Regions from separate parts of the Achromobacter sp. AONIH1 genome, predicted to be linked through region 1. Evidence: predicted binding sites of a transcription regulator. Region 1 holds the regulator's gene; each other region holds the start of a gene.
The links. Region 1 encodes sigma-54, which starts transcription at its own class of promoters, with help from an activator protein. Its sites were predicted from a motif close to TGGCANGNAANCTGCTTT; they were not measured.
Positions count from the first base shown of each region.

Region 2: urtA (urea ABC transporter substrate-binding protein) is a predicted target of sigma-54. The motif match lies at 1,279-1,296, and genes of this name have one in related genera.
Region 3: adh (aldehyde dehydrogenase) is a predicted target of sigma-54. The motif match lies at 1,629-1,646, and genes of this name have one in related genera.
Region 4: C2U31_RS05170 (BMP family protein) is a predicted target of sigma-54. The motif match lies at 2,212-2,229, and genes of this name have one in related genera.

Region 1 covers NZ_CP026124.1:1,225,403-1,228,607, forward strand. The annotation lists gene C2U31_RS05660 (tripartite tricarboxylate transporter substrate binding protein) at 1-74, opposite strand, end outside; gene C2U31_RS05665 (hypothetical protein) at 267-890, opposite strand; gene rpoN (RNA polymerase factor sigma-54) at 889-2,334, shown strand; gene C2U31_RS05675 (bacterioferritin-associated ferredoxin) at 2,456-2,737, shown strand; gene C2U31_RS05680 (LysR substrate-binding domain-containing protein) at 2,916-3,205, opposite strand, start outside.
Region 2 covers NZ_CP026124.1:6,333,157-6,336,361, forward strand. The annotation lists gene atzF (allophanate hydrolase) at 1-994, opposite strand, end outside; gene urtA (urea ABC transporter substrate-binding protein) at 1,374-2,627, shown strand; gene urtB (urea ABC transporter permease subunit UrtB) at 2,642-3,205, shown strand, end outside.
Region 3 covers NZ_CP026124.1:1,455,737-1,458,941, forward strand. The annotation lists gene adh (aldehyde dehydrogenase) at 23-1,552, opposite strand; gene C2U31_RS06725 (sigma-54-dependent Fis family transcriptional regulator) at 1,805-3,205, shown strand, end outside.
Region 4 covers NZ_CP026124.1:1,118,128-1,121,332, forward strand. The annotation lists gene C2U31_RS05165 (ABC transporter ATP-binding protein) at 1-996, opposite strand, end outside; gene C2U31_RS05170 (BMP family protein) at 993-2,009, opposite strand; gene C2U31_RS05175 (DedA family protein/thiosulfate sulfurtransferase GlpE) at 2,538-3,205, shown strand, end outside.

The sequences.
Region 1 (3,205 bases):
GGCGCGCTGAACGAGAGCGCGGCAGAGCAGGCCAGCGCCATGCTGGCGGCGAACCGGACGGAAGTACGGAACATGGAAAGCGGACTCCAGGAGGTCGGCCGCGCGGTCGCCGCGGCGGGGCCGCCGGCGCATGGTGTCGGTATGACGCGCGGCCCGCGGTTGCGCGAGCGTGGCAGGCCAGTATAGGAGCGGCTTGCTGGCAGCGCACTGAAATGCAAAAGCCGCCTGGACGGCGGCTTCTGGCGGGTTGCGCGGAAGGGTGTCGCTTATCGGGCGGGGCCGATGCGCGGCTCGACGTAGCGGTCGGCGCGCGGTTCGCGGCGCGGTGCGTCGTCGTCGCGGGAGCCGGCGCGGGGCTTGCCGCCGCCTTCCAGGATCTCGGCCTGACGCGCCACCATGTCGATCTTGGCGATGCGGCTGTGGCGGATTTCAGACAGCGAGCGGCGCAGGTCGCCCACGGTGAAGGGTTCTTCGCGGTCGCCCCAGGTCCAGCGCAGCACGCCCAGCGATTCGTCGGACAGTTGCGGCGCCAGTTCGGCCAGCACCTCGGTCTGCACCGGCGTGGCGCGGCCGGAGGCCAGGCTGGCGCTCAGCCAGGCGCGCAGCGCGAAGAAGACGATGAGGCTCCAGATGCCGACCCCGACCCACCACAGGTAGGGGCTGAACTTCTGCACCATGTCCATCGTGGGCTGGCCCAGCGAGTGCAGGAATTCGAAGCTCACGCGCTTGCCCGCGTCCAGTATCCAGTTGGCGACGAAATACCAGATGATGAGGGCGACGGCGATCACGATCGCGCGCAGGAGGAGTCTGGGAAGCGCAAGTTTGAGCAGGGTCTGGCCGATCAGGCGGCTATCCTGGCGAACGCGCTCGGGCGAAGTCTGATTCATCATGCAAAATATTGTACCTATGACCCGTCCGATTTTAGAACTGCGTCCCGGTCAGCATCTGACGCTGACCCCACAGCTGCAGCAATCGATCCGATTGTTGCAGTTGTCCACGCTCGAGCTGGAAGCCGAGATCTCGCAGGTGCTGGCGGACAACCCGCTGCTCGAGCGCGACGACGAACCCGTGGCGCCCGAGGCGCAGGCAGAGTCCGAACGCGAGTCCTCGGTGCAGGACGACGAGCCGGCGGCCGAGCGCGACGCGCCCATCGAGGAAATGCCCGGCTCCGGCGGGGTCTACCCAGACGAGGACGGCGGCCCGCCCGAGGCCGCCATGCCGGACACGCTGCGCGAGCACCTGCTGGGCCAGCTGGTGCTGACCCGGGCGGCGCCGCGCGACGCCGCATTGGCCGCCCTGCTGATCGACGAGCTGGACGAGAACGGCTACCTGGGCTCGCCGCTGGAGGAAATCCTGGGCTGGCTGCCGGCCGAGCTGGAGCCGGATATCGACGAGCTGAAGGCGGCGCTGTCGCTGCTGCAGTCCTTCGATCCACCCGGCATCGGCGCGCGGGACATGGCGGAATGCCTGCTGTTGCAATTGCGCCACCCGGACATCACGCGCCTGCCCGAGGCGGCCGACCCGGCGGCGCTGGCCTGCGCCCGCGAGATCTGCGCCCGTCACCTGCCGCTGCTGGCCACCGGCAATGTCGCCCGTCTGTGCGCGGCGGCGGGGTGCGACGAAACCCGGTTCCGCGCCGCGCACGCCCTGATCCTGCGCCTGGAGCCGCGTCCGGGACGCGCCTGGACCGTGCCGGCCGCCGACTACGCCGTGCCGGACGTGATCGTGCGCAAAACCCGGCGCGGCTGGCAGGTCACGCTCAACAGCGCCGCCGTACCGCGCCTGCAGATCAACGGCCTGTATGCGCAGATGCTGGGCAACCAGAAGGAATCGGCCCACGCTGGCCTGCAGGCCCAGTTGCAGCAGGCCAAGTGGATGATCCGCAACGTCGAGCAGCGCTTCGACACCATCCTGCGCGTGTCCCAGGCCATCGTCGAACGCCAGACGGCTTTCTTCAGCCAGGGGCCGGCGGCCATGCGTCCGCTGATCCTGAAGGACATCGCGGGCGAACTGGGCCTGCACGAATCCACGATTTCGCGGGCCACGACGCAGAAGTACATGCTCACCCCGTTCGGTACGCTGGAGCTCAAGCGCTTCTTCGGGACGGGGGTGTCGACCGATGGCGGCGATGCCACCTCGGCCACGGCGGTGCAGACCCATATCCGGCAGATGGTGGCGGACGAGAACCGTGCCAAGCCGCTGTCCGACAGTCAGATCATGGAAAAGCTGGCCGACCAGGGCATCGTGATCGCCCGGCGCACGGTGGCCAAATACCGCGAGGCGCTGCGCATCGCGCCGGCGGCGCTGCGCAAGGCGCAGGCCTCGGTTCGCTGAAATCAGGGACGAATGACTGTAAATTCGTCCCTGATTTCAAACACTTGCGTGACATCTCGGTTGCAATTTTTTTTGCGCAAGCCGCTTGCCAGTTCGAGAATAATTTTCGATAATTATTCTCATGTACATTTGTGTATGCAACGCGATCACCGAACGCCAAGTCCGCGCCAGCGTGGACGCGGGCGCTACCACGCTGGCCGACCTGCAGTTCGAGCTGGGCGTGGCGACCTGTTGCGGCTGTTGCGCAGCCACCGCCACGGAATACCTGCCCGGCGGTCGTTGCTCCAGCGTCTGCGACGTGCGCTCGATCGCCGTTCCGGTCAATCCTCCCGCCGCCCTGGCTGAACAGCCCAGCGCGCCGGCGGCCAATACCTATCCGGTCATCCAGGTCGCGGTAGCCTGACCCCGTTCCTGATCCAACGAAGCCACGGCGCCTGCCGTGGCTTTTGTTTTTGTGCGGATGGGTCGGCGTGGATTTTCGCGTCTTTGTCTGCGCGGTTCCTTCCACACACAGGCGGCCTGTGTCCTTTCCACGCCTGGCGGCTTGCGGCCGTTGGGCCGTCCGGCGGAGCCGTTCCCGTTCAGGATGAGGGCTGGCGCCACTGCGCTGCGCAGAACGCCTGCACCGTCTGCGCCACCTGGCGCGCCGGCTCGCGCGCCGCGCGGCCCAGGCAGAGCGCGAGTTCGGTGGGCGGCGCCGGCGGCAGATGCTCGTCCACGATGCGCAGGTTGGGCGCCAGACAGCGGCGCTCCAGCAGCGCGACGCCCAGGCCGCCGGCCAGCGCCGCCTGCAGGCCCAGCAGGTTGGGGCTTTCATAGGCGATGCGCCAGCGCCGGCCCGCCGCTTCCAGCGCATGGATGGCGCGGTTGC
Region 2 (3,205 bases), 1.5 Mb from region 1:
GCTGCTCGCGCCACAAGGCCTCGACCGCCGCGAACCGCTCGGCCACCCACGGCCCCTGGTACAGCAGCGCGGCCAGCTCGGCATAGGGCGAGAAATCGACGGTCCGCAGCTCGGCGCCGGTGGCTCGCACCTCACGCAGCGCCGCGTCGAAGGCGGCCTCGGCCTCGGCGTCGCCGTGGAACTCCAGCTTGTCCGGCACCGCGAAACGCGGCCGCGCCGGCCAGGGACGGGCCGTGCCGGCCGGCACGGGCCGCGAGTAGGGATCGCGCGCGTCGTAGCCGCCGGCGATGTCGGCCACGCGCAAGGCGTCGTCGACCGTCAAGGCGAACACCGACACGCAGTCCAGCGTGCGGCAGGCCGGCACCACGCCGGCGGCGCTGAGCCAGCCGCGCGTGGGCTTGAGTCCGACGATGTTGTTGAAGCCCGCCGGCACGCGTCCCGAGCCGGCCGTGTCGGTGCCCAGCGAGAACGCCGCCAGTCCGCGCGCCACCACCGAGGCCGAGCCCGAACTCGATCCGCCGCTGATGTACTCGGGCCGAAACGCGTTGGCCACCGCGCCGTGCGGCGAACGCGTGCCCACCAGGCCGGTGGCGAACTGGTCCAGATTGGTCTTGCCGATCAGGATGGCGCCGGCGGCGCGCAGGCGCCGCACCACGCCGGCATCCTCGTCGGGCGTGTAGGCGAACGCGGGGCAGGCGGCGGTGGTCGGCCAGCCCGCGACGTCGATGTTGTCCTTGACCGCGTAGGGCACGCCATACAGCGGCAGGCGCGACAGGTCGCCGTCCGCCGCCGCCAGCAGCCGCGCCAGTTCGTCCAGCTGGCGCGCCAGCGCCTGGCCGTCGACCCGCAGGATCCAGGCATTGTCGGCGGGCGCGTCCGGCGCGGCGGCGTGGCCGGCCAGCAGCGCCTCGGGCCGGGCGCCCGCGAAATAGGCGGCCTGCCATTGCGCGATGGTCCAACCGGCGGTGTCGAACTGAGTTGCTGCGGCGTTCATGCTGGAATCCTCTCTGGTATGCAAGTACGGATTCCCAAGCAAGCGGCATGCCATGTCCGCGCCCGCAGCGCGTTTTCCCCCTGTTTCCCTGCCACGACATCCCGCGCGGCCACAAGGCGCGGCGCGCCGTCGCGGCGCCGGCGCGCACCAGCGCCGCGCAGATCACGCACCTGTTTTGTGCACGCGGCACCAGATTGAGCAAGCCGCTCCGCCGCATCGTTCCCGCGCCCCGCCCTTCCCGCCTACATATAGCGGCCCCGCCGCGCCGCCGCCTCCGGCGCGGCTGGCACGGGTCTTGCTTTGATGTCCTGGCGAGGCGCGGTACAGGCCCTGTCCATTTCATGCCGGCAATGCCGGCGCAACCTACCCAGGAGTCCCCATGAAACGCAGACTAGCCCTCAAGCAACTGACCGCCGTGAGCCTGCTGGCCCTGGCCGGCTGGATGCCCTCGGTCCATGCCGCCGAAGACACGATCAAGGTCGGCATCCTGCATTCCCTGTCCGGCACGATGGCGATCTCGGAGACCTCGCTCAAGGACGTGGCGCTGATGGCGATCGATGAGATCAACGCCAAGGGCGGCGTCATGGGCAGGAAGCTGGAGCCCGTGGTGGTCGATCCGGCCTCGAACTGGCCGCTGTTCGCCGAGAAGTCGCGCCAGCTGCTGGCGCAGGACAAGGTGGCGGTGGTGTTCGGCTGCTGGACCTCGGTGTCGCGTAAATCGGTGCTGCCGGTGTTCAAGGAGCTGAACGGCCTGCTGTTCTATCCGGTGCAGTACGAAGGCGAGGAACTGGAGAAGAACGTGTTCTACACCGGCGCCGCGCCCAACCAGCAGGCCATACCCGCCGTCGAGTACCTGATGAGCGAGGACGGCGGCGGGGCCAAGCGCTTCGTGCTGCTGGGCACCGACTACGTGTACCCGCGCACCACCAACAAGATCCTGCGCGCCTTCCTGCATTCCAAAGGCGTGAAGGACAGCGACATCGACGAGGTCTACACGCCCTTCGGCCATTCCGACTACCAGACCATCGTCGCCAACATCAAGAAGTTCGCCACCGGCGGCAAGACCGCCGTCATCTCCACCATCAACGGCGACTCCAACGTGCCCTTCTACAAGGAACTGGGCAACGCCGGCCTGAAGGCCACCGACGTGCCGGTGGTCGCCTTCTCGGTGGGCGAAGAGGAACTGCGCGGCGTGGACACCAAGCCGCTGGTCGGCCACCTGGCGGCCTGGAACTATTTCGAGTCGATCAAGACCCCGGTCAACACCGACTTCATCGCCAAGTGGAAGGCCTACGCCAAGGCCAAGAACCTGCCCAACGCCGCGACCGTGGTCACCAACGATCCGATGGAGGCGACCTACATCGGCATCCACATGTGGAAGCAGGCCGTCGAGCAGGCCAAGAGTACGGACGTGGACAAGGTCATCGCGGCCATGGGCGGCCAGACGTTCAGCTCGCCCAGCGGCTTCAAGATCATGATGGACAAGACCAACCACCACCTGCACAAGCCGGTGTACATCGGCGAGATCAAGGCCGACGGCCAGTTCAACGTGGTCTGGAAGAGCAAGGGTCCGATCCGCGCCCAGCCCTGGAGCCCGTATATCCCGGGCAACGAAGGCAAGCAGGGCCTCTGAGGGAGACGGCCGCCATGCGCAACGCTGCGATCGCACGCTACCTGCGTCGTCTCCTGCTCGCCATGTTCCTGGCCTGGCCGGCGCTGCCCGTGGCGGCGGCCGGCGTCGGCCAGGACCTGCTGGCGCCGCTGGCGGGCGACGATACCGACGCCAGGCTGCGTGCGATCGCCGCGCTGGGCGCGCTGCCCGGCGGCGAGGGCGCGGCTGTGCTGCGGGCCTTGGGCGCCGACCAGCTCTACGCGGCGCCGGACGGCCGCGTGCTGATCGGTGATGGCGCCCGCGCCACCGACCCGGCCAGCGGCGCCGCGCTGGACCTGCCGGCGGGATCCGCGTCCATCGGCATCAACAACCGCCTGCGCCGCGCCATCGAGGCAGCGCTGGCCGGCGCGCAGCTGCACGCGGCCGATGCCGGCTCTCGGCTGGCCGCCGCGCGCCGCCTGCAACAGACCAACGATCCCTCGCGGCTGCCCCTGATCGCGCAGGCGCTGGCCACGGAACGCGACCCGACCGTGCGCGCCGCGCTGGAGATCGCGCAGGCCAGGCTGGAATTGCAAAGCGCCGATCCGGCCGCGCGACGT
Region 3 (3,205 bases), 230 kb from region 1:
CGCCGCCGCCGCTGTCGCCGGATCAGAAGAAGCCCAGCTTCTTTGGCGAGTAGCTCACCAGCAGGTTCTTGGTCTGCTGGTAGTGGTTGAGCATCATCTTGTGGTTCTCGCGCCCGATGCCGGATTGCTTGTAGCCGCCGAACGCCGCGTGCGCCGGATAGGCGTGGTAGCAGTTGGTCCAGACGCGGCCGGCCTTGATGCCGCGGCCCATGCGGTAGCAGGTGTTGACGTCGCGCGACCAGACGCCCGCGCCCAGTCCGTAGAGCGTGTCGTTGGCCTGGCTGAGCGCGTCCTCGGCGTCCTTGAAGGTGGTCACGGCCACCACCGGGCCGAAGATCTCTTCCTGGAAGATGCGCATCTTGTTGTGGCCCTTGAACACCGTGGGCTGCACGAAGTAGCCGTGCTCCAGCGCGCCCGCCAGCTGCGCGCGCGCGCCGCCGGCCAGCACCTGCGCGCCTTCCTGCTTGCCGATGTCCAGGTAGGACAGGATTTTTTCCAGCTGCTCGCTCGACGCCTGCGCGCCCAGCATGGTGTCGGCGTCCAGCGGATTGCCCTGCTTGATCGCCGCCACGCGCTTGAGCGCGCGCTCCATGAACTTCTCGTAGATTGATTCCTGGATCAGCGCTCGGCTGGGGCAGGTGCAGACCTCGCCCTGGTTGAGCGCGAACATCACGAAGCCTTCGACGGCCTTGTCGAAGAAGTCGTCGTCCTCGGCGGCGACGTTGTCGAAGAAGATGTTGGGCGACTTGCCGCCCAGTTCCAGCGTCACCGGGATGATGTTCTGCGACGCGTACTGCATGATGAGGCGGCCGGTGGTGGTCTCGCCGGTGAAGGCGATCTTGGCGATGCGCTTGCTGGAGGCCAGCGGCTTGCCCGCTTCCAGGCCGAAGCCGGTGACGACATTGAGCACGCCCGGCGGCAGGATGTCGGCGACCAGCTCGGCCAGCAGCATGATGCCCAGCGGCGTCTGCTCGGCCGGCTTGAGCACCACGCAGTTGCCGGCGGCCAGCGCCGGGGCGAGCTTCCACGCGGCCATCAGGATGGGGAAGTTCCACGGGATGATCTGCCCGACCACGCCCAGCGGCTCGTTGAAGTGATAGGCCACCGTGTCGTGATCGATCTCGGACAGCCCTCCCTCCTGGCTGCGGATGGCCGAGGCGAAGTAGCGGAAATGGTCGATCGCCAGCGGGATGTCGGCGGCGCGGGCCTCGCGGATGGGCTTGCCGTTGTCCCAGGTCTCGGCCGTGGCCAGGCGCTCCAGGTTGGCTTCCATCGCGTCGGCGATGCGCAGCAGCATGCGCGCGCGCTCGGCCGGCGCGGTGGTGGCCCACTTGGGCGCGGCGCGGTGCGCGGCGTCCAGCGCCATCTCGATGTCGCGCTCCTTGGAGCGGGCGTTGCGCGTCAGCAGCTGGCCGGTGACCGGGGTGAGGTTGTCGAAGTATTCGCCGTCAGCCGGCTTCTGCCAGCGTCCGTCGATGAAATTGTCGTACTGCGGCTTGATGTCGATGCGCGTGCCATAGGTGTCGGGGGTGACGCGGGTCGCGATGTCCATTGCTAGTCTCCGTAAGTGTTTTTATGCAGCGGGTTGATGCAGCGGGAATGGCGGCGGCAGCCTGCCTGCATGCTCTCAAGCAATCCGCGTGCCAACCGGGGACGCGGCTGGACAAGCGCGCGGACCGCGTGCGAAAGTAGGCTTGCGCGCGCCTCCCGCAGGCGCGGACGGCGCAAGTCCGTCCCGGCGCTGTCGCGTTTTGCGACAACGTCGCGCAACAGGTGTCGCAGAACGCCGCTCAAGGAGACATGCATGGCCATCCAGACCCGTCGGCAGTCGCTGACGCAAGCGCGCCTGCTGTTCAATCAGCAGGGCGCGGTGCCCGGCGGCATGGTCGCCGAGCCGATCCTGCGTTCGTGGCGGCGCTGCGCCGACCTGGGTTTCGACATGCGCGGCCTGCGCCCCGCCGAACCGCTGACCCAGGCCGAGCTGCGCGAGGCCCGCGAGCGCAACGAGGCGCTGCGCCGCATGTCCGATCCTGTCATGGCCGAGCTGCGCAAGCGTGCGCACGGGCAGGGCGGCCTGGTGATCCTGTCCGATTCGCGCGGCCTGGTGCTGGATTGCGGCGGCGACCTGGATTTCGCCCAGCGCGCATCGCGCATCGCCCTGATGCCCGGCTCTCCCTGGGACGAGGCCGCGGCTGGCACCAATGCCATCGGCACGGCGCTGGTCGAGGGCCGTTCCATCGTCGTGCACGGGGCCGAGCACTATTTCGAGCCCAACCGCATCCTGACCTGCGCGGCGGTGCCGGTGTGCGACAGCCAGGGACGGATCCTGGGCGTGCTGGACCTGTCCAGCCAGGCGGGCGGCATCCGGCCCGATGCGCTGGCCCTGGTGCGTGCCGCCGTGGACCAGATCGAACATCGCCTGTTCGCGCAGGCGCACGAGCGCGACACCGTGCTGCGCCTGCATGCCGATCCGGCCGGGCTGGGGGCGCCGGGCGAGGCGCTGCTGGCCTTCCGGGGCGACCTGCTGGTCGGGGCCAACCGGCTGGCGCTGCGGGCGCTGGAACTCTCGGCCACGGCGCTGGGCGTGTATCGCCATGAAGACCTGTTCGAAGACGCGCTGACGCACGCGCCCGATGCCACGGGCCGGGTGCAGGCGCGCAACGGCGCCGTCTATCACGCGCGGCTGAGCCTGCCGCCGTCGCCCGCGCCGCGCGTCGTGCCGGCGCCTGAACGCAGTCAGCCCCGCGCCGTCGCGCCCGCGCCAGCCGCCGTCAGCCTGGACGCGGCGGCGCTGGACGCGCTGGGTCGATCTGTGCACCTGATGGATGCCGGCGTATCCATTCTGCTGCAGGGCGAAACCGGCGCGGGCAAGGAAGTGTTCGCGCGCCAGATGCATGCGCGCAGCCGGCGCGCCGCCGGGCCGTTCGTGGCGGTGAACTGCGCGGCGCTGCCTGAAAGCCTGATCGAATCCGAACTCTTCGGCTATGAAGACGGGGCCTTCACCGGCGCGCGCCGCCAGGGCAGCAAGGGGCTGCTGCGGCAGGCGCATGGGGGCGTGCTGTTCCTGGACGAGATCGGCGACATGCCGCTGGCCTTGCAGTCGCGCCTGTTGCGCGTGCTGCAGGAGCGCGAGGTATCGCCGCTGGGCGGGGCGCGGCCGGTGCCGGTGGATTTCGCGCTGCTGTGCGCCACGCATCGCCCGCTG
Region 4 (3,205 bases), 110 kb from region 1:
GGGCGTGCGGGGCGCGGGGGCGCGCTCCGGTCCCAGCCGGATCGCGCCGTCGCTGGGCTGGCGCAGGCCGGTCAGCACCGACACCAGCGCCTGCTGGCCGTTGCCGGCCACGCCGGCGATGGCCACGATCTCGTGCCGGTGCACGGTCAGATCCAGGCTGTCCAGGCGCGTGGCGCCGTCGCGGTCGCGCACTGTCACCTGCGACAGCGCGATCACCGGCGCCGCTTGCTCGGCGGCGGCCACGGCCTCGGCGTGCGGCATGGCGACCTTGCGGCCCACCATCAGTTCGGCGAGTTCGGCCGGCGTGGTGGCGGCGGTTTCGCGCTCGGCCACCAGCCTGCCCTGGCGCAGCACGGCCACGCGCCGCGACACCGCCATGACTTCGTCCAGCTTGTGCGAAATGAAGATGACGGCCAGGCCCTCGTCCACGAAACCGCGCAGCGTGGCGAACAGGCCGTCGACTTCCTGCGGCGTCAGCACGGCGGTGGGCTCGTCCAGGATCAGGACGCGCGCGCCGCGATACAGCGCCTTCAGGATTTCAACGCGCTGCTTCTCGCCCACCGACAGCGTGCCGACGCGCGCGTCGGGATCCACGCCCAGGCCGAAGCGCTGGCCCAGCTCGACCAGCTTGCGGCGGGCCTGGCGCCGCCCGGAAGCCAGCTTCCACAGCGATTCCGTGCCCACCATGATGTTGTCCAGCACGGTCAGGTTGTCGGCCAGCGTGAAGTGCTGGTGCACCATGCCGACCCCCGCGGCCAGCGCCGCGTCGGGCCGGCCTGGCGGCAACGGCTGGCCGAAGACCTCGATGGCGCCGGCGTCGGCCACGTAGTGGCCGAACAGGATCGACACCAGCGTGGACTTGCCGGCGCCGTTCTCGCCCAGCAGGGCCAGCACCTCGCCCTGTCCGAGCGTGAGCGAGATGTCGTCGTTGGCCGTCAGGCTGCCGAAGCGCTTGGTGATCCCCGTCAGTCGCAGGGCGAGCGGCGCCGGGCTCATCGCGCGGAGGACTTGGGTTCTTTGTCGTTGACCTTGACGCTGAAGCTGCCGTCCAGGATGGCCTTCTGTTTGGCTTCCACCTTGGCGATCAGGTCGGCCGGGATCTTGCCGGCGAAGGTGCCCAGCGGCGCCAGCGACGAGCCCTTGTGCTTCATCAGCGAGTACTGGCCGTAGTCGTCGGCCTTGAAGGCGCCGGCCTTGACCTGCTTGAGCGCCGCGTCGATGGTCGGCTCCATGCTCCACAGGGCCGAGGCCACCACGGTCTCGGGGTACTGCGGCTGGGTGTCGATCACGTTGCCGATGGCCAGCTTGCCGCGTTCCTTGGCGGCGTCCGACACGCCGAAGCGCTCGGCGTAGAGCACGTCGGTGCCCTTGTCGATCATGGCGAAGGCGGCTTCCTTGGCCTTCGGGGGATCGAACCAGGAGCCGATGAAGGTGACGGTGAACTCGGCCTTGGGGCTGATCTCGCGCGCGCCTTCGATGAAGGCCTGCATCAGGCGGTTCACTTCGGGAATGGGGTAGCCGCCCACCAGGCCGATCTTGCCGGTCTGGCTCATGCCGGCCGCGATCATGCCGGTCAGGTAGGCCGGCTCCTGGATGTAGTTGTCGAACACCGCGAAGTTGGGCTGCTGCGGCTTGCCCGAGGAACCCATCAGGAAGGCGGTCTGCGGATAGTCCTTGGCGACCTTGCGCGCGGCGGCCTCGACCGCGAAGGCCTCGCCCACCACCAGCTTGTTGCCCTGCTCGGCATACTGGCGCATGACGCGCTCGTAGTCGGCGTTGGTGACGTTCTCGGAGAACGCGTAGTCGATCTCGCCGCGGTCGCGGGCGGCGGTCAGCGCCTTGTGGATGCGCGAGACCCACTGCTGCTCGACTGGCACCGTGTAGATGGCGGCGACCTTGACCTTTTCGGGCGCCTGGGCCTGGACCGTGCCGGCCAGCATCAGCGCGCCGGCGGCGGCGGCCAGCTTGAGCAGGCCGCGGCGGGCGGACGAGGGGAATAGGGAGTTCATGCGTGGGGCTCCTTCGCGGGGATGGACGGGAATGGGGAAAGGACGCGATCGCCGCGCGCGCGGCCCCTCGCCGCCCGATGGCTGCGGCCGCCGGCGGACGAGCCGGGGCGAGCGGGCGGATGCGTGGTGTTGGGATCGGTCATCGGATGGGGCGCAGGCAGGCGCGCCCATCCGAACGGTCGGGTTCGCGGCCTGCCATGGCGAAGCAATTTGTATGCCATGCGGCGTTCCCGCGGCAAGTCGGGGAAACCTGATGGCCGGGCAGGATTATAGGCACGCCGGCGGGGATTGTCGGCACCATCGTGGTGCGGCTTTGCAGGTGGTGGACGGCGGCGCGCTCAAATCCTGGCGCGCCGCGCAATGCAGTGTTCCACCGGCCCGGGCTGGCAAGGCCGCCCGGGCCGCCTAAAATTCCGGCGCGGGCGCGCGCGTCTGGCGCCGCCCCGCTGTGCCGGACCGGGCCCGCCCCTCGCGGGACGGCCAGTCCCTGAACCCGGCCGCGCGCCGCGCGGCCCGTCGGAAGACACGATGCAAGACATACAGTTGCTGCTGGAGCAGTACGGCGCCTGGTTGGTGTTCGGGAACGTCCTGATCGAACAGGCCGGCCTGCCCGTGCCCGCCTATCCCATGCTGATCGCCGCCGGCGCGCTGGCCGGCACGGCCGGCTGGCTGGCGCCGTGGATCGCGGCCACGCTGGCCTGCCTGCTGGCCGACAGCCTCTGGTACCTGGCGGGCCGGCGCTACGGTTCGCGCCTGCTTGGCGTGGTCTGCAAGCTGTCGCTGTCGCAGGATTCCTGCATCCGCCAGACGCAGCGGCTGTACCTGCGCGTCGGCGTGCGCGCGCTGCTGGTGTGCAAGTTCCTGCCGGGCGCGGGCGCGCTGTCCACCGTCATGGCCGGCCTGACGGGCACCGGCTTGCGCCGTTTCCTGCTGTACGACCTGGTCGGCGCGATGATCTGGGCCGGCTCGGCGCTGCTGCTGGGCGGCCTGTTCCATGGCGTGGTCAACGACGTGCTGGACCTGCTGGCGAACTATGGCGCCATGGGCCTGGGCTTGCTGGCCGCGCTGCTGGCGCTGTACATCGTCGTGCGCGCGCTGCGCCGCTGGGTGCTGGTGCGCAAGCTGCGCGTCATCCCGAGGCTGTCGGTCGACGAGCTGATGCGCTGGCGTCAGGACGGCCGCCAGGCGCTGGTGTT